One region of the Streptomyces sp. AN091965 genome, then DNA from elsewhere that is predicted to be linked to it. Evidence: riboswitches for the same ligand, from Rfam matches in the RefSeq annotation. Region 1 holds a riboswitch; the other holds the start of a gene.
What was found. Region 1 has a riboswitch for S-adenosylmethionine ahead of MQV74_RS12565 (aminotransferase class V-fold PLP-dependent enzyme). Riboswitches for the same ligand answer to the same signal wherever they lie in the genome.
Positions count from the first base shown of each region.

Region 2: linked by a shared signal. The riboswitch ahead of thrC (threonine synthase) and the one ahead of MQV74_RS12565 (aminotransferase class V-fold PLP-dependent enzyme) in region 1 are both predicted to bind S-adenosylmethionine.

Region 1 covers NZ_JALDMY010000001.1:3,011,960-3,023,022, forward strand. The annotation lists gene MQV74_RS12545 (sensor histidine kinase) at 1-1,002, shown strand, start outside; gene MQV74_RS12550 (response regulator transcription factor) at 999-1,661, shown strand; gene MQV74_RS12555 (SLC13 family permease) at 1,765-3,180, shown strand; gene MQV74_RS12560 (glycerate kinase family protein) at 3,213-4,472, shown strand; gene MQV74_RS12565 (aminotransferase class V-fold PLP-dependent enzyme) at 4,388-5,839, opposite strand; SAM riboswitch class IV at 6,022-6,139, opposite strand; gene trpD (anthranilate phosphoribosyltransferase) at 6,226-7,290, opposite strand; gene qcrB (cytochrome bc1 complex cytochrome b subunit) at 7,448-9,100, opposite strand; gene qcrA (cytochrome bc1 complex Rieske iron-sulfur subunit) at 9,097-10,149, opposite strand; gene qcrC (cytochrome bc1 complex diheme cytochrome c subunit) at 10,146-10,955, opposite strand; gene ctaE (aa3-type cytochrome oxidase subunit III) at 11,057-11,063, opposite strand, start outside.
Region 2 covers NZ_JALDMY010000001.1:4,641,066-4,652,128, reverse strand. The annotation lists gene nagA (N-acetylglucosamine-6-phosphate deacetylase) at 1-1,088, opposite strand, end outside; gene MQV74_RS19495 (ROK family protein) at 1,088-2,074, opposite strand; gene MQV74_RS19490 (SIS domain-containing protein) at 2,146-3,039, opposite strand; gene MQV74_RS19485 (extracellular solute-binding protein) at 3,240-4,508, shown strand; gene MQV74_RS19480 (DUF3263 domain-containing protein) at 4,549-4,797, shown strand; gene otsB (trehalose-phosphatase) at 4,814-5,665, shown strand; gene MQV74_RS19470 (alpha,alpha-trehalose-phosphate synthase (UDP-forming)) at 5,670-7,058, opposite strand; gene MQV74_RS19465 (glucosyl-3-phosphoglycerate synthase) at 7,259-8,254, opposite strand; SAM riboswitch class I at 8,425-8,576, shown strand; gene thrC (threonine synthase) at 8,570-9,901, shown strand; gene MQV74_RS19455 (MoaD/ThiS family protein) at 10,044-10,319, shown strand; gene MQV74_RS19450 (cold-shock protein) at 10,798-11,001, shown strand.

The DNA of each region.
Region 1 (11,063 bases):
TGGGCCAAGGTCGAGGTCGCCCCGCACGGCGGCGAGCCCGAGGCCGCCTTCGTCGTCGCCTTCCACCCGGGCGCCGAACAGGCCAAGGCGGACGACGTGTTCCGCATCCTCCTCGCCATCTCCGGCGTCGCGCTGCTGCTCACGACCGGCATCGGCTGGGTCGTGGCCGGGCGCATCCTCAAGCCGGTCCGCCTGGTGCGCACCGCCGCCGCCCAGCTCACCGAGCAGGACCTGACCCGGCGCATCCCGGTGCGCGGACGCGACGACGTCGCCGCGCTCGCCGAGACGTTCAACGGCATGCTGGACCGCCTGGAGCGGGCCTTCGCCGCGCAGCGCGAGTTCGTCGACGACGCCGGGCACGAGCTGCGCACCCCGATCACCATCGTCCGCGGCCATCTGGAGCTCATGGGCGACGATCCGGCCGAGCGCGAGGAGACCGTGCGCCTGGTCACCGACGAACTGGACCGGATGAGCCGCATCGTCGAGGACCTGCTGCTGCTCGCCAAGGCCGAGCGCCCGGACTTCATCACCCCGGAGCCGGTGCGGCTCGCCGAGCTCACCGCCGACGTCTTCGTGAAGGCCCGCACGCTGGGCGAGCGCCACTGGGAGCTGGCCGAGGTCGCCGACCGCGAGGCCGTCCTCGACCCGCAGCGCATCACCCAGGCCATGGTCCAGCTCGCGCAGAACGCCGTGCAGCACACCACCCGCGGCGAACGCATCCGCGTGGGCTCCCGCATCACGGGCCCGCACATCGAGCTGTACGTGGCCGACAGCGGCCCCGGCGTCCAGGCCCAGGACGCCGACGTCATCTTCGAGCGCTTCCGGCGCGGCACGTCCCGGCGCGGCGCCCGCACCAGCGGCGCTGGCCTCGGCCTGGCCATCGTCCGCGCGATCGCCGAGGCCCACGGCGGCCGGGTGGGCCTCGGCGCCACCGAGGGCGGCGGCGCCACCTTCGCCCTCACCCTGGACCTCGTACGCCCCCTGGAAGAGGTACGCACGTGAACCGCATCCTCATCGTCGAGGACGAGGAACGCATCGCCTCCTTCGTCGAGAAGGGCCTGCGCGCCAACGGCTTCACCACCACCGTGGTCGGCGACGGCGACGCGGCCTACGAGTACGCCCTCACCGGCGGCTTCGACCTGGTCGTCCTGGACATCGGCCTGCCCGGCCGCGACGGCTTCACCGTGCTGCGCGAACTGCGCGAGGCCCGGGTGACGGTGCCGGTCATCGTGCTCACCGCCCGGGACTCCGTGCGGGACACGGTGGCCGGTCTTGAGGGCGGCGCCGACGACTGGATGACCAAACCGTTCCGCTTCGAGGAACTCCTCGCCCGGGTGCGCCTCAGGCTGCGCACGGCGGCGCGCGCGCCGGAGGTGACGGTCCTCAGGTCGGGCACGCTCTCCCTCGACCTGCGCACCCGCAGGGCCCGCTCCGGCGAGCGCACGGTGGACCTGACGGCCCGTGAGTTCGTGCTCCTGGAGCTGTTCCTGAGGCACCCGGGGCAGGTGCTCGCCCGCGAACAGATCCTGTCCCACGTGTGGGGCTACGACTTCGACCCCGGGTCCAACATCGTGGACGTCTACGTACGGGCGCTGCGCAAGAAGCTGGGCGCGGAGCGTCTGGAGACGGTGCGCGGGATGGGCTACCGCCTGCCCGCCTGAGCGGTGCCACCGGCGCGCCCGCGCCGAGGGCGGGGCGCGCTCGGTGAAGTTTCCTTCATGTGCGGCTCATTGGGGGCTCACCGCGCCCCGCGACGCTGAACGCGTGACAGCGACACCGCGGCAACTGATCCTCCTGTGCCTGGCCCTGAGCCTGTGCGCGCTCCTCGCCGTCCCCGGCACCTTCGCGGGGCTGAGCGGCGACGCCCGGCTCACGCTCGCCGTGTTCGCGCTCGCCACCTGCGCCTGGATCGGCACGCCCGTCGACGACACGTACATCGCGCTCGGCGCGGGGCTCGCCCTCACCGCCACCGGCGTGATCAGCAGCGACACCCTCTTCGGCACCCTCGGGGACGAAACCGTGTGGCTGCTGATCTGCGCGTTCGTGCTCGCCGCCGCCGTGGCGCGCAGCGGGCTCGCGGGGCGTGCGGCGGCGTTCCTGGTCAGCGGGGCGCGCAGCGTGCGGCAGCTGACGCACCTGACGACCGCCGCGCTCGTCGTCACGGCGTTCGCGGTGCCCGCCACCTCCGGCCGGGCCGCGCTCGCGCTGCCCGTCTTCCTGGCCCTCTCCAAGGTCCTCGCCGACCGCGGGCGCCTGGTCGTGATGCTGGCGCTGCTCTTCCCGACCGTCATCCTGCTGTCGGCGGTCGCGACCCTGATCGGGGCGGGCGCGCATCTGATCACGGTGTCCGTCCTGTGGGAGAGCACCGGCCAGGAGATCGGCTTCACGAAGTGGCTGCTGCTCGGCCTGCCGCTCGCGATCGTCTCGTCCCACCTCGCCGCCGAGGCCGTGCTCCTGACGACCACGCGCCGGGCGGACCGCGAGGGGCCGGTCGCGATCGCCGCCGAGGACATCCAGGCGCACAGCGACCGCCCCGTGACCGGACCCTGGGAGCCCGCGGAGACGCGCTGCGCGCTGCTGCTCGCCACGGTGGTCGCGCTGTGGTGCAGCGAGCCGCTGCACCGGGTCCCGCCCGCCGTGGTCGCGCTGATCGGCGCGGTCGTGGCGGCCTCGCCCGCGCTCGGCACCGTCCGCCTCAAGGACGCCCTGAAGACCGTGCCGTGGTCGCTGCTGCTCTTCATGGCCGCGACGATGGCGATGGGCGTGGCGCTCGCCGACTCGGGCGCGGCGACGTGGCTCGTGGCGGGGCTTCCCGTCGACGCGCCGCCCTGGCTCTTCCTCGCCGTCGTCGTCGCGGTCAGCACGGCGGCCCATCTGGTCCTGCAGTCCCGCTCGGCCCGCTCGTCGGTCCTCGTGCCGCTGGTCGTGGCCGCCGCCGTCGGCGCGGGCGTGAACCCGGTCGCCGCGGCCCTCGCGTCCACGGCCGCCGCGGGCTTCTGCCACACCCTGCCCGCCTCCGCGAAGCCGGTCACCCTCTTCGCCGAAATCCCCGGCACCCCCACCTACACCCCGCGCGACCTGCTGCGGCTTTCCGCCGTCCTGGCCCCGCTCACGGCCGCGCTCGTCCTGCTGTTCGCCCTCGCGGTGTGGCCGCTGCTCGGCGTGCCCGTCAGCCGCTGAGCCCCGCCCCTCGCCCTCAAGGAGTACGCCCCATGCCGCACACGCCCCCCGCACCGTCCTCGCTCCGTCGTGTCGCCATCGCCCCCAGCGGCTTCAAGGAGTCCCTGTCCGCCCAGTCCGCGGCCGAGGCCATCGCACAGGGCGTCCGGCGCGTCCTGCCCGACGCCGGGGTCGACCTGATCCCGCTCGTCGACGGCGGCGAGGGCACCGCCCAGGCGCTCGCCGCGGCCGCGGGCGGGCGGCTGGTCGCGCTGCCCGCCACCGGCCCGCTCGGCGAGCGCATCGGCACCCACTTCGCGCTCCTCGACTCGGGCACCGCCGTGGTGGAGATGGCGGCCGCCGCGGGCCTGCGCCTGGTGCCGCGCGAGCTGCGCGACCCCGGCGCCACCACGACGTACGGCGTGGGCGAGCTGATCCGCGCCGCGCTCGACACGGGCGCCCGCCGCATCCTGGTGGGCTGCGGCGACTCGGGCACCTCGGACGGCGGCGCGGGCGCCCTCCAGGCCCTCGGCGTCCGGCTCCTGGACGCCGACGGCTGGGAACTGCCGCAGGGCGGCCGGGAGCTGCCGCGGCTGCACCACGTCGACGCCTCCGCCGCCGACCCGCGCCTCGCCGAGGCCGAGCTGCTCGTCGCCTGCAACCAGCACAACGTCCTGTGCGGCGAGCAGGGCGTGGCCCGCGTCTTCGGCCCGCAGAAGGGCGCGACCCCGGCCCAGGTCGAGGAGCTCGCCGCGGGCCTGGAGCGCTGGGCGTACGTCCTCACCCGCGACCTGAAGGCCGGCGCCGATCTGTTCCACGGCCCCGGCACCGGCGCGTCCGGCGGCCTCGGCGCGGGCCTCGCCGCGCTCGGCGCCCGGCTCCTGCCCCGCTTCGACGTGCTCCTCGACCACCTCGACCTGGACGCCAGGCTGGCCCGCGCCGACCTGGTCGTCACCGCCGAGGGCGCCCTCGACCGGCAGACGCCGCGCGGCAAGGTCCCGGCCGAAGTGGCCCGCCGTGCCAAGCGGTTCGGCCGCCCGGTGCTCGCCCTCGCGGGCACCATCGGCGACGGGGCGCACCTGGTGCGGGCGGCGGGCGTGGACGCCTACAGCGCGATCCTGCCCGCCCCCGTCACGCTCACCGAGGCGCTCGGCCGGGGCGGCGAATTCCTCACCGACGCCACCGAGCGGGCCCTGCGGATGATCCTGCTCGGCTCGCGCCTGCCGGGTCAGGCAGCGGTGGCCGCGGCGTCGGTGCCGATGCCCGTGCCGGTGTCGGTGTCGGGCACGCAGCGCCCGTCCTCGGTGCGGTAGCTCCACCGCGCACCGTCGCTGACCAGCTCCTTGACGGCCCGTACGAACCGCTCGACGTGCTCGTCCGGGGTGCCCGCGCCGAAGCTCACGCGGATCGCGTTCAGCGACCGCTCGCCGGGGGCGGCCTCCGGGGCGCCGCACTCGCCGGGCTCGTCCGGGGCGCTGCCGAGGAGCGTGCGTACCAGCGGGTGCGCGCAGAACAGGCCGTCGCGCACGCCGATGCCGTACTCGGCGGACAGCGCGGCCGCGAAGTGCGAGCTGTTCCAGCCGTCGACCACGAAGGAGATGACCCCGACCCGGGGCGCGTCGTCCCCGAACAGCGAGAGCACCCGCACCTCGGGCACCCCGGCGAGCCCCTCGCGCACCTTCTGGATGAGCTGCCGCTCCCGCGCGACCAGGGAGTCGAACCCGGCCTCGGTCAGGGCCTTGCAGGCGGCGGCGATGGAGTAGGCGCCGATGACGTTCGGCGAGCCCGCCTCGTGCCGAGCGGCGGTGTCGTGCCACTCGACGTCCACTCCCCCGTCGGCACGCCGCGTCACCGTGCGCGAGGCACCGCCGCCGGCGAGGTAGGGCTCGGCCGCGCCCAGCCAGTCGGCCCGCCCGGCGAGCACCCCGGAGCCGAAGGGCGCGTACAGCTTGTGCCCGGAGAAGGCGATCCAGTCGACGTCCAACTCCGCGATGTCCACGGGGTGGTGGGGCGCGAGCTGCGCGGCGTCGAGGACGATGCGGGCGCCGTGGGCGTGCGCGGCGGCGGCCAGCTCACGCACCGGCCACAGCTCCCCGGTGACGTTCGAGGCACCGGTCACGCACACCAGGGCGGGCCCGTAGGGGTCCCGGTCGGCGAGGGCGCGCTCCAGGGTGCGCACCGCCTCGCCGGGCGTCCGGGGGGCGTTCAGATACGTGACGCGCGCGTCGCGCCACGGAAGCAGGGAGGCGTGGTGCTCGGTCTCGAAGACGAAGACCTGGCAGTCGGCGGGCAGGACGGCGGCGAGCAGGTTCAGCGAGTCCGTCGTGGACCGGGTGAAGACCACCTGGTCGCCCTCGCGGCAGCCGAGGAACTCGGCCACCGTCCTGCGGGAGTTCTCGAACAGGTCGGTCGACAGCTGCGACAGGTACCCGGCGCCGCGGTGCACGCTGCCGTAGTACGGCGCGTACGCGGCCACGTCGTCCCACACCCGCTGCAGCGCCGGGGCGCTCGCCGCGTAGTCGAGGGCCGCGTACGTCACCTCGCCGCCGGTGACGAGGGGCACCGTCACGTCACGGCCGAGCACGGGCAGCGGCTCGGCGCAGCAGGGGTCGGCGGACTCGGAGTCGGTGGCGGCGACAGCGGGGGCGACGGCGGCGGTGGCAGCGGTGGAGGCAGGCATGGCGAACTCCCGTGAGAGGCAGGCGAGATCACTGTGCGGACAGCGGTCGACGCGACAACGCGACCGGTCAACGGCACAGGAGAAGGAAGAAGGGGGTACGGAGAACGGGGCCTTCGGCCCTATCGCATTCGCTGGCTCACGAGACTGCTCCCTCGACGACCAGGACCCCTGGTGACGCGAGGGGTCCGCGCTTGCGGTGAACCTTGCTGTTCACCGCCTGGTCTTCACCCGGGGCACCCCGCCACGGACGGAGGGTTGCCGGACAGCGGGCCGGGGCCGTAGTCGCTGTCACTCATGACCTGCGCAGCATCTTGCCACACGATCTTGCAAGCGCAACACCGCAGTCCAGGATCCGGACTGCGGTGTGCGCCACACGCGGCTCGCGGTCAGCGGTTGCTGGCCGTCACCCAGCGCGCGAGGGCGGACCGTGCCGCCCCGGAGTCGATCGACTCGGCCGCCCGCGCCATCCCCGCGCGGATCCCCTCCGCGAGCGGGCCCTCGCCCGGCTCCAGGGCGACCAGGGCCGCCGCGGCGTTCAGCAGCACCGCGTCCCGCACGGGGCCGGTCTCGCCGTCCAGGAGCCGCCGTGCGACCTCCGCGTTGTACGAGGCGTCGGCGCCCCGGAGGGCCTCGACGGGCACCAGGTCGACGCCGACGTCCCGCGGGTCGAAGGCCTCCTCGCGGACGCCGCCGTCGCGCACCACCCACACCCGGGAGGTGGCCGTGGTGGTCAGCTCGTCCAGGCCGTCGTCGCCGCGGAAGACCAGCGCGGAGGAGCCGCGCTCGGCCAGCACGCCCGCGAGGATCGGCGCCATCCGCGCGTCCGCGACACCGGTGGCCTGGGCCCGGACCTTCGCCGGGTTGGTCAGCGGGCCGAGGAAGTTGAACGTGGTGCGGATGCCCAGCTCGCGCCGCGCGGGGGCCACGTGGCGCAGCGCCGGGTGGAACTTCACCGCGAAGCAGAAGGTGATCCCGGCCTCGTCCGCGACCTCGCGCACCCGTTGCGGCGTCAGCTCCAGATTGACGCCGAGCTTCTCCAGGACGTCGGAGGCGCCGGACGCGCTGGAGGCCGCCCGGTTGCCGTGCTTGACGACCTTCGCGCCGGTCCCGGCGACGACGATCGCGGACATGGTGGAGATGTTGACGGTCTTGGCGCCGTCGCCGCCGGTGCCGACGATGTCGACGCTCGGTCCGGGTACGTCGATGACGTGCGCGTGCGCGTACATGGCGCGGACGAGACCGGAGATCTCCTCGACGGTCTCCCCCTTGGCGCGCAGCGCGACGGCGAAGCCCGCGATCTGCGCGTCGGTCGCCTCGCCGCGCATGATGCGGTCCATCGCCCAGGCCGTGTCGTCGGCGCTCTGGTCGCGGCCGTCGAGCAGTCCGTTCAGCACGTCGGGCCAGGAACGGGCCGCCGCGGTGTCGCCTCCTGCGGGGGTCACAGCGCTCATGGCCGCTCCTGTGTGTTCGTCTGCGTACGTCGAGGGGGCGCGTCCCCGCCCCTGGGGGTGCCCCCACCCTATCCAGCCCGGGGACGGCGAAGAGCCCCGTCCAGGTGCTGGACGGGGCTCTTGCCGTGGCGACCTGCAACGGTCGGGGACCTAGGGGTCAGTGGTGGCCGTGGCCGCTCGTGATCTCCTTGTACTCGTCGACCGTCGGCTTCGGGATCTGGCCGTCCTCGCCGTACATGCCCTTGGACAGCTTCGCCCGCAGCTTCTGCGAGCCCGTCACCTTGCGCTCGACGCCGTTCTCGTCGACCGTCGGGCCGATCTCGAGCGGCTTGTACTGCTCGTGCGCCGTGAGGGTGTGCAGCTGGTCCTGGTCGAGGGGCTCGTGCACCTCGATGAACTCACCGTGCGGCAGGCGCTTGATGATGCCGGACTCGCGCCCGTGCAGCACCTTGTCCTTGTCGCGGCGCTGGAGGCCCAGGCAGATCCGCTTGGTGACGACGAACGCGATGACCGGTCCGACGAAGAAGAAGATCCGGACGAACCAGGTGATGGCGTTGATCGACAGGTGGAAGTGCGTGGCCCACAGGTCGTTTCCACCACCGACCAGCATGATCATGTACGCGGTGACCCAGGCGACGCCGAACGCGGTCCGCGTCGGGGCGTTGCGCGGGCGGTCCAGGATGTGGTGCTCGCGCTTGTCGCCGGTGACCCAGGACTCGATGAACGGGTACACGGCGATGGCCGCGAGGACCAGCGGGAAGATGACCAGCGGGATGAACACGCCCAGGACCAGCGTGTGGCCCCAGAGGTTGATCTCCCAGCCCGGCATGACACGGATCAGACCCTCGGCGAAGCCCATGTACCAGTCGGGCTGGGCGCCGGTGGACACCTGGTCCGGGCGGTACGGGCCGATCGCCCAGATCGGGTTGATCGAGGCGATCGCCGCGACGGCCGCGATGACACCGAAGACCAGGAAGAAGAAGCCTCCGGCCTTGGCCATGTAGACCGGGAGCAGCGGCATGCCGACGACGTTCTTGTTGCTCTTGCCGGGGCCCGCGAACTGCGTGTGCTTGTGGTAGAAGACCAGGATCAGGTGCGCCACCACGAGGCCGAGCATGATGCCCGGCAGCAGCAGGATGTGCACCGAGTAGAACCGCGCGACGAAGTCGCCGCCGGGGAACTCCCCGCCGAAGAGGAACATCGACAGGTACGTGCCCACGATCGGCACGGACAGGACCGCACCCTGCATGAAGCGGACACCGGTGCCGGAGAGCAGGTCGTCGGGCAGCGAGTAACCGGTGAAGCCGGTGAACATGCCGAGGACGAACAGCAGGAAGCCGAACAGCCAGTTGACCTCACGCGGCTTGCGGAACGCACCCGTGAAGAACACGCGCATCATGTGCACGAACATGCCGGCGAGGAAGATCAGCGCCGCCCAGTGGTGGATCTGCCGGATCAGCAGACCACCGCGCACATCGAAGGAGATGTGCATGGTCGAGTTGAACGCCTCGGACATCAGCTGGCCCTGCAGGGGCACGTAGCTGCCGTGGTACTCCACCTCGTTCATCGACGGGTGGAAGAACAGCGTCAGGTACACACCCGTGAGGATGATGATGATGAAGCTGTAGAGGCAGATCTCACCGAGCATGAAGGACCAGTGGTCCGGGAAGATCTTGCGCATGTTGGCCTTGGCCAGGGAGTAGATCCCAAGCCGGCCGTCGGCCCAGTCCGCGACCCGCTCGCCGGCGGGCGCTTTCTTGCGTGAATCGGTCGACGGGGCCGCCGTCGCCGTGGTGTTCTCGGTGCTCATCCGCGCTCCCAGAAGGCAGGACCGACGGGCTCTTCGAAGTCGCCGTGCGCCTCGAGGTAGCCCTCCTCGTTCACGCCGATCTTCAGCTGCGGAAGGGCGTGACCGGCGGGGCCGAAGATGACTCGGGCGCCGTCGGAGAGGTCGAAGGTGGACTGGTGGCACGGGCAGAGGACGTGGTGCGTCTGCTGCTCGTACAGGGAGATCGGGCAGCCCACGTGGGTGCAGATCTTGGAGTACGCGACGATGCCCTCGTGCGACCACGCCAGCTCGCGCTTGTCCTTGATGTCGTCGGGCTGGAGCCGGACGATCATCAGGGCGGCCTTGGCGATCTGGGTCTGGAAGTCGTGGTCGTGCTCCTCCAGGCCTTCCGGCTTGGCGAAGGTGAGCGAACCGACGGCGACGTCGGACGGACGCAGCGGCTCGTTCGTGTTCATGTTCACGAGCAGCTTGCCCTTGGACCACAGGGTGTGCCGCAGCTTGTCCTCCGGCAGCGGACCGAGGTCACGCAGCAGGACGACACCGGAGAGCGGGACCAGGGTCAGCGCGCCGAACATGGTGTTGCGGATCAGCTTGCGCCGGCCGAGCTGGGACTCCTTCGCGCCCGCCGCGAAGTCCGCCATGACCTTGGCCTTGACCTCGGGCTCGGCCTCGATCGCGTGCCGGTCGTCGGCGACCTCGACGTCGGACATCAGGGTGCGGGCCCAGTGGACCGCGCCCGCGCCGATGCAGAACAGCGCCACGCCGAGGGTCATGCCCAGCGCGAAGTTCAGCGCGCTGATGTGCCCGATCGGCCAGATGTAGACGCTCTTGTCGACCGGGAACGCCACGTAGGAGGCGATGAAGCCGACGGTCGCCAGCATCGAGATCGTGAAGAGCATCGCGACCGTGCGCTCGGAGCGCCGGGCGGCCTTCTCGTCGATGTCCTGGACGCGGTGCTCGTGCGGCGGCAGGCCCGGGTCCGCGAAGGGGTCCTCGGCGACGGCCACCGCGCCGTGCGCGGACTCCTGCTCGCTGGGCAGGTTCTCTTCTGGGGTTTCTTGGCTACTCATGACTTCTTGGCCTTTGCGGTCCGGGCGGCGACCCACACGGCGACCGCGATCAGCGCGCCGAGGCCGAAGATCCAGGCGAACAGGCCCTCGCTGACCGGTCCGAGACCGCCCAGCTTGAGACCGCCGGGGCTCTCGGTCTTCTCGCTGTTGACCGCGTCGATGTACGCGATGATTTCCTTCTTGTTCTTCTCCGGCATGGTCGTGTCGGGGAAGGAAGGCATGTTCTGCGGGCCGGTCTGCATGGCCTCGTAGATGTGCTTCTTGCTGACGCCTTCGAGGCTCGGCGCGAACTTGCCGTGGGTCAGCGCGCCACCCTCACCGGTGAAGTTGTGGCACTGGGCACAGTTGGTGCGGAACAGCTCGCCGCCCTTGGCGATGTCGGCACCCTTCGGGTCGACCTGCTTCTCGGTCGGCACGGAGGGGCCGGCGCCCAGCGAGGCCACGTACGCGGCCAGCTGGTCGATCTGGGCCTGGCTGTAGATGACCTTCTTCTTCGGCGCCTGGGCGCCCTGCTGCTGCAGCGGCATGCGGCCGGTGCCGACCTGGAAGTCGACAGCGGCGGCGCCGACGCCGACCAGGCTCGGGCCGTCGGACGAGCCCTGACCGCCGGTTCCGTGGCAGCTGGAGCAGCCCACGGCATAGAGCTTCTTGCCCTCGTCGATGGCGAGGGACTGAGCGGTTTCGTCGGCCTGCGCCTTGTCCGCCGGCGCGAACGCGGCGTACAGCCCCCCGGTGGCCGCCAGCGCGAGGAGTAGGACGACGACCGCCGCCAGCGGATGGCGTCGTCGTGCGGAGAGCTTTTTCACGGATTACCCCGGTGTCAGGATCTTCTGCGTCGATGCTTCTGGAATGTGTCGGTACGTCGGGCTCTGCGGGCGACGCGGTGCCGCCCCGACCCCGGCGCCGACTACTTG
Region 2 (11,063 bases), 1.6 Mb from region 1:
AAGTCCGCGTCCAGGACGACGAGGTCGGCGTCCTTGCCGGGCTCCAGGGAGCCGACCCGGTCGTAGAGGCCGAGCACCTTCGCCGGGGTCACGGAGATCGCGGTGACGACGTCCTCGACGGGCAGCCCGTCCACTGTCACCGCGCGGTAGAACGCTCTATCCAGAGTCAGAGTAGAACCCGCGATGGCGCCGCCCTCGGCGAGCCGCGCGACGCCCTCCGACACCACGACCTCCAGCGGGCCGAGGTGGTACGTGCCGTCGCCGAAGCCCGCCGCGTCCATCGCGTCCGTGATGAGCGCGACGCGGTCGGCGCCCGCGCGGTGGAACGCCAGCTGGAAGGCGGCCGGGTGCAGGTGCGTGCCGTCATCGATCAGCTCGACGGTGACCCGCTCGTCCTCCAGGAGCGCGGCGATGGGCCCCGGCGCGCGGTGGCCGAGCCCCGGCATCGCGTTGTACAGGTGGGTGGCCACGGTGGCGCCCGCGTCGACGGCCGCCGCCGTCTGCTCGTACGTGGCGTCGGTGTGGCCGATCGCGGCGATCACGCCGTGCTCGGCGAGCAGGCGCACGGAGTCGATGCCGCCGGGCAGTTCGGTGGCGAGGGTGACCATCTTGGCCTGGCCGCGGGCCGCGTCGAGCAGCTTGCGGACCTCCGCCGGGTCCGGGTGGCGCAGCAGGGACTCGCTGTGCGCGCCCTTGCGGCACGGCGAGATGAACGGGCCCTCGAAGTGGACGCCCGCGATCTCGCCCTGCTCGGCCAGCTCGCTGAGCAGGCCCGCGCGCTGCGCCAGGGCGTCCATCTCGCCGGTGACCGTGGAGGCGACGAGGGTGGTCGTGCCGTGCAGGCGGTGCGTGTGGACGCCGTGCAGGATGTCGTCGACCGTGCCGTTGGTGAAGGACGCGCCGCCGCCGCCGTGGTTGTGCATGTCCACGAAGCCGGGCACGAGCCAGTGGCCGGTCAGGTCGATCGTCTCGGCGTCCGCGGGAGCGCTCCCCACGATGCGCGAGCCGTCCACGATGACGCGGCCGCCGTCCACGGTCCCGGTGGGCAGGACCACCCGGGCACCGGCGAGAACCTTGCTAGTGGCCATCAGGTGGATACCTCCGGGGGTGCGTCGGTGGGGGTGGTGGTGGATGTATCGGTACGGGAGCCCTCCGGCGTGAGCAGGTCCCAGGCGAGCAGGCCCGCGCCCAGGCAGCCGGCGGCGTCGCCGAGTGCCGCGGGGACGATCCCGGGCAGCGTCTGGAACTGCACCACGCGGTCCGCCACCGCCTGGCGCAGCGGCGTGAACAGCGTGTCCCCGGCCTCCGCGAGTCCGCCCCCGACGATCAGCGTGTCGGGGTCCAGGAGGGTGAGGGCCGTCAACAGGCCGTCGGCGAGGGCGTCCACGGCGTGCTGCCAGACCTCGATCGCGCGCGGGTCGCCGGAGCGCACCGCCTTGGCGCAGTCCGCGGCGTCCGCCGCCGGGTCGCCGCTCGCCTCGGCCCACGCCTTGCTCACGGCGGACGCCGAGGCGAGCCGCTCCAGACAGCCGCGCTGGCCGCAGCCGCAGGGCGGGCCGCCGGGCCGCACGACGATGTGGCCGATCTCGCCCGCCGAGCCGTGCGCGCCTGGCTCGATGACGCCGTTGATGCCGATGGCGCCCGCGATGCCGGTGCCGAGCGGCACGAACAGGAAGCGCGCCGTGCCCCGGCCCGCGCCGAGACGGCCCTCGGCGAGGCCGCCGGTGCGCACGTCGTGGCCGAGCGCCACGGGGACGCCCCCGAGGCGGGCGCTGATCAGGTCGCGCAGCGGTACGTCGGTCCAGCCGAGGTTCGCCGCGTACACGGCGAGGCCGCGCTCGGCGTCGACGATGCCGGGGACCGCGACGCCCACCGCGGCGGCGGGCTCGCCGAGGTGGGCCACGCCGTGGGCGCGCAGCTCCGCGGCGAAGTCCAGGATCGACTCGACCACGGCGTTCGCGCCGCGCTCACGGCCGGTGGGGCGGCGCGCCTCGTGCAGCAGCGTGCCGTCCGCCCCGACCAGGGCGGCCTTCATTCCGGTGCCGCCCACGTCCAGGGCGATGACATGTCTCACGGGGACAGTGTCGCGTGTGACCCCACAAGAGGTCTAGTCCAGTGTGCGCACCGTCCCCGTCCCGGGTCCCGCTACTTGAGGACGACGCTCCGGGTCAGGTTGCGCGGCCGGTCGGGGTCCTGGCCCCGGTCCTCGGCCAGCCGCACGGCCAGGCGCTGGGCGCGGACCAGGTCAGCCAGGGGGTCGACGTCGTCCCGCGCGACGAGGGTGCCGCCGACGCGGGCCACGTCCTGCGCGAGGCCCTCCGGCAGCGCCCCGAACATCCACGCCACCCGGCCCGGCGCGGTGATGGAGATCGGCCCGTGCCGGTACTCCATGGCCGGGTACGCCTCCGTCCACGCGCCCGCGGCCTCCCGCATCTTCAGGCCGGCCTCCAGGGCGAGCCCGTACGTCCAGCCGCGGCCGAGGAACGTCCACTGCTCCGCGGCGACCACGGCCTCCGGCAGCGGCTCGGCGACGGTGCGCTCGGCGTCCGCCGCGGCCTCGGCGACCGGCTTGACGCCCGGGACCGCGCCGAGCCCGGCCCGCAGGAAGGCGAGCGCCGTGGTCGCGAACCGGGTCTGCACGACGGACTCCTCGTCCGCCCAGTCCAGGACGGCCACCGCGTCGGCGGCGGCCATGACCGGCGTCTTCGGGTCGGCGGTCAGGGCCAGCGTCGGCACGCCGCCCCGCACCCGCCCGAGCAGGTCGAGCACCTCCGTCGTCGTACCGGAGCGGGTGATCGCCACGACCCGGTCGTAGCGCCGCCCCGCGGGGAACTCCGACGCCGCGAACGCGTCCGTCTCGCCCTGCCCCGCGGCCTCCCGCAGCGCCGCGTACGCGAGGGCCATGAACCACGAGGTGCCGCAGCCGGTCACGGCGATCCGCTCGCCCGGCTCCGGCAGTCCGGAGAAGGCCGCGGCGCTCCCGGCGGCCCGCCGCCAGCAGTCGGGCTGGGTGGCTATCTCATTTGCGGTACGCGACATGTGCCAAGGCTCCTTGCCGGTGCGGGAGTTGTGCCGGGCGCCGTGGGGACGGCGCCCCGAGCAGTGCTTAGCAGCAGGGCGACCGGCCGGGCAATGGGTGACCGCCGTTGCAGAAGCGATACTGGGGTGGTGTAGACCTGGTGTGTCGACGCGGGGGAGACTCGCGTTCCGGTAAGTCTCGGCAAGGGTGGGAAAAAGCGGTGCAGCGGCGCGTGACAGGCCTTACGGCGGCGGTGGCCGCACTGAGCATGGCGGCGCTGCTCGCCGGATGCGGCGAATCGGGCGGATCGGGCGATGTGACCCTCAAGCTCGTGGCGGCCGACTACGGCGACTCGACGGCGAACAGCTCCAAGAAGTACTGGGGCGAGCTGGCCGAGAAGTTCGAGGACGAGCACCCGGGCATCAAGGTCGACGTGACCGTGTACTCCTGGACGGACGTCGACCGCAAGGTCAAGGAGATGGTCGCGGACGGCGAGGCCCCCGACCTCGCGCAGATCGGCGCCTACGCGGACTACGCGGCGCAGGACAAGCTGTACAGCGCCGACGACGTGCTCTCCATCCCCACCCAGGCCGACTTCCTCGCGCCGCTGGCGAAGGCGGGCGTCTTCAACCGCGTCCAGTACGGCATGCCGTTCGCCGCGTCCACGCGCCTGCTGTTCTTCAACGAGAAGCTCTTCAAGAACGCCGGGGTCACCCCGCCGGAGAGCTGGAGCGAGCTCCAGGCCGCCGCGAAGAAGCTCAAGGCGCGCGGCGTGAAGATCCCCTACGCGCTGCCGCTCGGCCCGGAGGAGGCGCAGGCCGAGACGTACCAGTGGCTGCTCAGCGGGGGCGGCGGCTACACCGACAACGTCGGCTCGTACGACTTCGACTCCAAGCAGAACGTCAACACGTTCACGTGGCTGAAGAACGAGCTGGTCGGCAAGGGCCTGACCGGGCCGACGCCGCCCGGCAAGCTCAACCGCGCCGAGGCCTTCGCCGCCTTCACGCGCGGCGAGGTCGGCATGCTCAACGGCCACCCGACGCTGATGCAGATGGCCGCCAAGAAGCACCTGAAGTACGGCATGGTCCCCATGCCCGGCGTCAACGGCAAGGCCCAGTCCACGATGGGCGTCGCCGACTGGATGATGGCCTTCAAGGAGAACGGCCACCGCAAGGAGATCCGCGAGTTCCTCGACTTCGCGTACTCGAAGGACAACGTCCTGGAGTTCTCGCGCGAGTACGACCTGCTGCCGGTGACCACGTCGGCGTCCCAGGAGATGGCCGACGACAAGGCGGACGCGAAGAAGCTCGGCGGCTTCCTGGAGGAGCTGCCCGCCTCCCAGCTGTACCCCGTCGGCAAGACGTCCTGGGCCCAGGTGTCCGTGCAGATCAAGAAGTACATCGGCAAGACCGTCGACCCGAACGGCGACCCGCAGGCGATCCTGAGCCAGCTCGACGCGAAGGCGGCGGCGGAGGAGAACGCGAGCTAGCGTGGGCCGGGTGAACGGTGTGCCTGAGGCCGAGCCTCCCGTGCCCGAGCCCTCCGGGGCCGAGGGCGGCCTGTCCGCGCAGGCCAGGGCCGTGCTGGCCCTGGAGCGGCGCAACTGGAGCGGCCCCGGCGCCAAGGAGCGGGCCATCCGCGAGGACCTGGGCCTCGCCCCGGTCCGCTACTACCAGCTCCTCAACGCCCTGCTCGACGACGAGCGCGCCCTGGCCCACGACCCGGTCACCGTGAACCGGCTGCGACGGGTACGCGCCGCACGCCGCGCGGAGCGCTGACGCTAGGGTCGGTCCCATGGGCGACGACCGCACGCACTCCCCGTACGAGCCACTGACCCCCGCGGGCCGCGACGGCCTCGCCGCGATCCTGGCCCGCCCCGAACGCGCCGTGATCGCCCTGGACTTCGACGGCACGCTCGCGGCGATCGTGCCGGACCCCGAACGGGCCCGGGCCCACCCGGACGCCGTCCCCGCGCTCGCCGCCCTCGCCCCGAGGGTCCGCTCCGTTGCGGTCGTCACCGGCCGCCCCGCGGGCGTGGCCGTGCGCTACGGCGGCTTCGCGGGCGTCCCCGGCCTGGAGCACCTCGTCGTGCTCGGGCACTACGGCGCGGAGCGCTGGGACGCCGTCACCGGCACCGTGCGCGCGGCCGAGCCGCACCCCGGCGTCGCCGCCGTCCGCGCCGAGCTGCCCGGCTTCCTCGACGCGATCGGGGCCTGGCAGGGCACCTGGATCGAGGAGAAGGGCCGGGCCGTCGCGGTGCACACGCGCCGGGCCGAGGACCCCCAGGCCGCCTTCGAGGCCCTGCGCGGCCCCCTCGGTGAGCTCGCCGCCCGCCACGGGCTGATCGTCGAGCCCGGCCGGATGGTCCTGGAGCTGCGGCCGCCCGGCGTGGACAAGGGCGTGGCCCTCGTCGAGTACGTACGCGAAGTGGGCGCCGAGTCGGTCCTCTACGCGGGGGACGACCTCGGGGACCTGCCCGCGTTCGGTGCCGTGGACAAGCTGCGGGCGGACGGGGGAGTGCGGGGGCTCCTTGTGTGCAGCGGCAGCGCGGAGGTCGCGGAGCTCGCGTCGCGCGCCGACCTGGTGGTCGACGGCCCTGCCGGGGTGGTCGGGCTCTTGGCCCGGCTGACCGCGGCCCTTGCCTGAGGGCCTACGCCTCCAGCGCCGCCAGCTGGTCCAGGAACCAGCGGGCCGGGGGGAGGGCCGTGGCCGCGACCGCCAGGCGTTTGGTGCGTTCGGCCCGCTCCGCCGCGGGCAGGAGCAGGGCCTCGTGGAGCGCGGCGGCCGTCCCCGTCACGTCGTACGGGTTCACCGCGAACGCGTCCTCGCCGAGCTCCTCGTAGGCCCCGGCCTCCCGGGACAGGACGAGCGCGCAGCCCTCGTCGGAGACGACGGGGACCTCCTTGGCGACCAGGTTCATGCCGTCCCGGATGGGGTTGACCAGGGCCACGTCGGCGATCCTGTACGCGGCGAGGGAGCGGGCGAAGTCGTCCTTGACGTGCAGCACCACCGGCGTCCAACCGGCCGTGCCGAAGCGGGCGTTGATGCCCTCGGCGACGCGGGAGACCTCCGCCGTGTAGGCGCGGTAGACCGCGAGGTCCTGCCGCGAGGGATAGGCGAACGCGACGTGCACCACGCGCTCGTGCCACTCGGGGTGCTCGTCGAGCAGCAGCTCGTACGCCCGCAGGCCCCGGACGATGTTCTTCGACAGCTCGGTGCGGTCCACGCGGACGATGACCTTCCGGCCCGCGCCCACCTGCTCGCGCAGCGTCACAAGGCGCTCCTCGACGTCCGCGCGCCGCGACCGCTCCCGCAGGAAGTCCGCGTCCGCGCCGAGCCCGTGCACCCCGACCCGCGTCCCCGACGTGCCGCCGAGCAGCCGCACGCAGCACTCCGTGAACGCGTCCGCCCACCGCCCGGTGAGGAAGCCGAGCCGGTCCGCGCCCAGCATGCCGCGCAGCAGCTGCTCGGCGATGTCGTCGGGCAGCATCCGGAAGTAGTCGACGGGCGCCCACGGGGTGTGCGAGAAGTGCCCGATCCGCAGGTCCTCGCGGAGCTCGCGGAGCATCCCCGGGACGAGCGCGAGGTGGTAGTCCTGCACGAGGACCGCCGCGCCGGGCGCCGCGCTTTCGGCGAGCGCCTCCGCGAAGGCCTCGTTGTACTGCTCGAAGGCGGCCCACTGGGCGCGGAACTCCGGGCCGAACTCCGGCTCCAGGGGCGTCTGGTACAGCATGTGGTGCACGAACCAGAGCACCGAGTTCGCGATGCCGTTGTACGCCGCCGCGTGGGTCTTCGCGTCGATGTCGAGCATGCGCACGCCGGGCTCGGAGACCCCGCGCCGCACCGCCTCGCGGTCGCCGTCGCCGAGCGCGGAGCACACCCACAGCGCGTCCGCCTCGTCGCCGATGGCGCTGAGCCCGGAGACGAGCCCGCCGCCGCCGCGGCTAGCGGTCAGCTCGCCGTCGTCCCCGACGGCGTACGAGACGGGGCCGCGGTTGGACGCGACGAGGACCCGGGCGGCGGCGTGAGGGGAGACCATGTTGGCGAACCTAGCCCGAGCCGGGTGCGCGTAAACGCGCACCCGTGCGAGTGGCCCCTCACTTGGCCGACTCGACGTGGGGGGCAACGCCCCAGAGGGGCGCGGGGCTGTGTGACTGTGCGGCTCCGCCGCGTGGGCGCGACCAGCCCCGGACGGCCCGCAGCTGAAGACCGGCGAAGAGCCCCGCGCGGCCGCACCGCTCAAGCCACGCGCCGCGCCTCGTACTCCTCGATCTCCGTCATCGGCGGCCGCTCCTCCGTGTCCACCGGATACGTGCGCGGCTCGAAGCCGGACGCGCCCCGGACGAACTGCGTCAGCTCGGGGCGTACGAGATGGGCGCGGGCGAGCCGCAGCTGCGCCGTGCGGTAGATCGACGCGGCCATCCTGCCGAGGGCCTGCCCGTCCTGGTGCCGGTGCTTGCGCACCCCGACGTCGACCTGCGCGAGCGCGTCCAGTCCGACGGTGTGCAGCGCGTCCACGAGCAGCCCGAGCTCCACCCCGTACCCGACCGGGAACGGCAGGCGCTCCAGGAGCGACCTGCGGGCCGCGTACTCGCCGCCGAGGGGCTGGACGAACCCCGCGAGCTGGGGCCAGTGCATGTTGAGCAGGGGTCGCGCCATCAGCTCGGTGACGCGGCCGCCCTGGCCCGCCGTGGCGCCGGGGCCCTCGCCGTCGGGGTCGCCGGGGGCGCCCGGGCCGTCGAGCACCGTCAGCGGGCGGTCGTACATCGCCTTCACGAAGTGCACGTCCGGCTCGGTGAGCAGCGGGCCCACGATGCCGGTCACGAAGTCCGCGGAGAACTCCTTCAGGTCGGCGTCCACGAACGCGATCACGTCACCGTGCGTGACCAGGAGCGACCGCCACAGGACCTCGCCCTTGCCGGGCACCGCCGGGACGCGCGGCAGGATGTCGTCCCGGCGCACGACCCGGGCGCCCGCGGCGCGCGCCACCTCCGCGGTGCGATCCCGCGAGCCGGAGTCCACCACCACGAGCTCGTCGACCAGGGGGATCTTCTCGACCAGCTCGCGGCGGATCTCCGCGACGATCTCCCCGACCGTCCGCTCCTCGTCGAGGGCGGGCAGCACGACGCTGACCGTGGTGCCCGAGGCCCGCTTCGCGGCGGTGAGACGGTCCAGCGGGCGGTCGGTCACGGACCAGGAACGCCTGCTCAGCCAGCGCTCGACCTCTTCCAGCACGCGGGTTCCTCCCGTTGGTGGCCGTATGTGATCCATCTCGCGGTTCGGACGACTATCTCAACTGTCCTGGCCGTCGGTTACAGTCTTGAACAAGGCCGGTGACCGTCGCATGTCGGGGGTCGCCGTCCGTCACGGGTGCCACAGGCACACCGCGTACAACAACCGAATACCGCTCATCCAGAGGGGCAGAGGGATACGGCCCGTTGAAGCCCCGGCAACCCTCCAGCCGGTCTCGTAGCGCCATCGGCGCACCGCGAGGCTCCCGGCTCGGGAAGGTGCCAATTCCGTCTCGTGGCGAGATGCGCCGCGAGGAAGATGAGGAGAAAGGGCCTCGCCTCCATGGCTGTGCAGACCGTCGACACCACGTCCCCCGCGGGCACCGCGGACGCCACCGTCGACCTGGGACCCGCCTCGGGTCTCTCCTGCCGCGAGTGCGGCACCGTCTTCCCGCTCGGACCGATCTTCGCCTGCGCCGAGTGTTTCGGCCCGCTCGAAGTCGCCTACGACCTCCCCGTCGGCGACCCCGAGGCGCTCCGCGCCAGGATCGAGTCGGGCCCGGCCAACATCTGGCGGTACGCCCCGCTGCTGCCCGTCCCGGCCGACGTCGCGGACAAGCCCAATCTGAACCCCGGCTGGACCCAGCTCGTCAAGGCCGACAACCTGGCCCGTGAACTGGGTGTCGAACAGGGCAAGTTGTTCGTCAAGGACGACTCCGGCAACCCCACGCACTCCTTCAAGGACCGCGTCGTCGCGCAGGCCCTGGAGGCCGCGCGCGCCTTCGGCTTCACCACGCTCTCCTGCTCCTCCACGGGCAACCTCGCCGGGGCCGTCGGCGCCGCCGCCGCCCGCGCGGGCTTCCGCTCCTGCGTGTTCATCCCGCACGACCTGGAGCAGGGCAAGGTCGTCATGGCCGCGGTCTACGGCGGCGAGCTCGTCGGCATCGAGGGCAACTACGACGACGTGAACCGCTTCTGCTCCGAGCTCATCGGCGACCCGCTCGGCGAGGGCTGGGGCTTCGTCAACGTGAACCTGCGGCCGTACTACGGCGAGGGCTCCAAGACCCTCGCGTACGAGATCTGCGAGCAGCTCGGCTGGGAACTGCCGGACCAGCTCGTGATCCCCATCGCCTCAGGATCGCAGCTCACGAAGATCGACAAGGGTCTGAAGGAGCTGATCAAGCTCGGCCTGGTCGCGGACAAGCCGTACAAGATCTTCGGCGCCCAGGCGGAGGGCTGCTCGCCGGTCTCCGCCGCCTTCAAGGCGGGCCACGACGTCGTCCGCCCGCAGAAGCCGAACACCATCGCCAAGTCCCTCGCCATCGGCAACCCGGCCGACGGTCCGTACGTGCTCGACATCGCCCGGCGCACGGGCGGCGCGGTGGAGGACGTGACCGACGAGCAGGTCGTCGACGCGATCAAGCTCCTCGCCCGTACGGAGGGCATCTTCGCGGAGACCGCGGGTGGCGTGACCGTCGGGGTCACGCGCAAGCTGATCGAGGAAGGGCTCCTCGACACCTCCCTCACCACGGTCGTCCTCAACACCGGTGACGGCCTGAAGACCCTCGACGCGGTGGCCGCGACGTCTCAGGCGACCGCGACGATCCGGCCCAGCCTGGACGCGTTCCGCGCCGCGGGGCTCGCGGGCTGAATGCCTTCAGCGGATCCGTCGTGGCTGGTCGCGCCCGCGCGGCGGAGCCGCATATTGACATGGCCCCGCGCCCCTTCGGGGGCGCCCTTGAGCGGGGCGCTCCTGAACGGGGCGCCCTGTCTGAACTACCGAGGTGAAGAGTATGAGCGTCAACGTTCGCATCCCGACCATCCTTCGTACGTACACCGGCGGGCAGGCCGAGGTGAGCGCCGAGGGCGCCACCCTCGCCGAGGTCATCACCGACCTGGAGAGGAACCACGCCGGGATCGGCGCCCGCGTCCTGGACGACCAGGGCAAGCTGCGCCGCTTCGTGAACGTGTACGTCAATGACGACGACGTGCGTTTCGAGCAGGGCCTCCAGACCGCGACGCCCGACGGCGCGGGCGTCTCGATCATTCCGGCGGTCGCCGGCGGCTGAGCCGTTCCGGCGTTCCGGAACCGCCGCGGAGCCGTTTCGTATACAACGGCTCTTGTTCCCACGCAGAGTTACCTCGATTGCCCCCTCCGCGAGAGAAGCGGAGGGGGCAATTCTGCATGGTTGAGCGCGGTACAGTTGGGAATGGAGCTTCGCTTTTGATCTCGGGCGGCATGAGTCGCCTCGGTGAAGTCGGCCGCGGAGCCGACAAGAAGCAGCCAAAGTGTCCTGCCTATTTGAGCCGAACGTGGCTTTTGTCTGGCCCGACTTGCCCTGAACGCCGGTGAATTATCCGCATATCGGCGATCGGCCGTGCCCAGAATTCTCGTCCGATTGACCTGTTGCAGACGGCAGTTGGACAGATACATTCAGCCGCGGTCGACGCGTTCCGGCGCACATCCCCCAACCCATGGGGGGTGAGGTCTGACCCGGGTCCGTGAAGTGCGGTCCTGCGCAAGGGCCAGTAATAGGGGAGTTAGGCATGGCTCAGGGCACCGTCAAGTGGTTCAACGCGGAGAAGGGATACGGCTTCATCGCGGTCGACGGTGGTGCGGATGTATTCGTCCACTACAGCGCGATTCAGATGGACGGCTACCGCACCCTGGAAGAAGGTCAGCGAGTCGAGTTCGAGATCTCGCAGGGCCAGAAGGGTCCGCAGGCGGACATGGTCAAGCTCGCTGTTTGAGCGGCTTGACGCGATCGGCCACCAGCGACGCGTGGGCCCGCCTCCCGGTTCGGGAGGCGGGC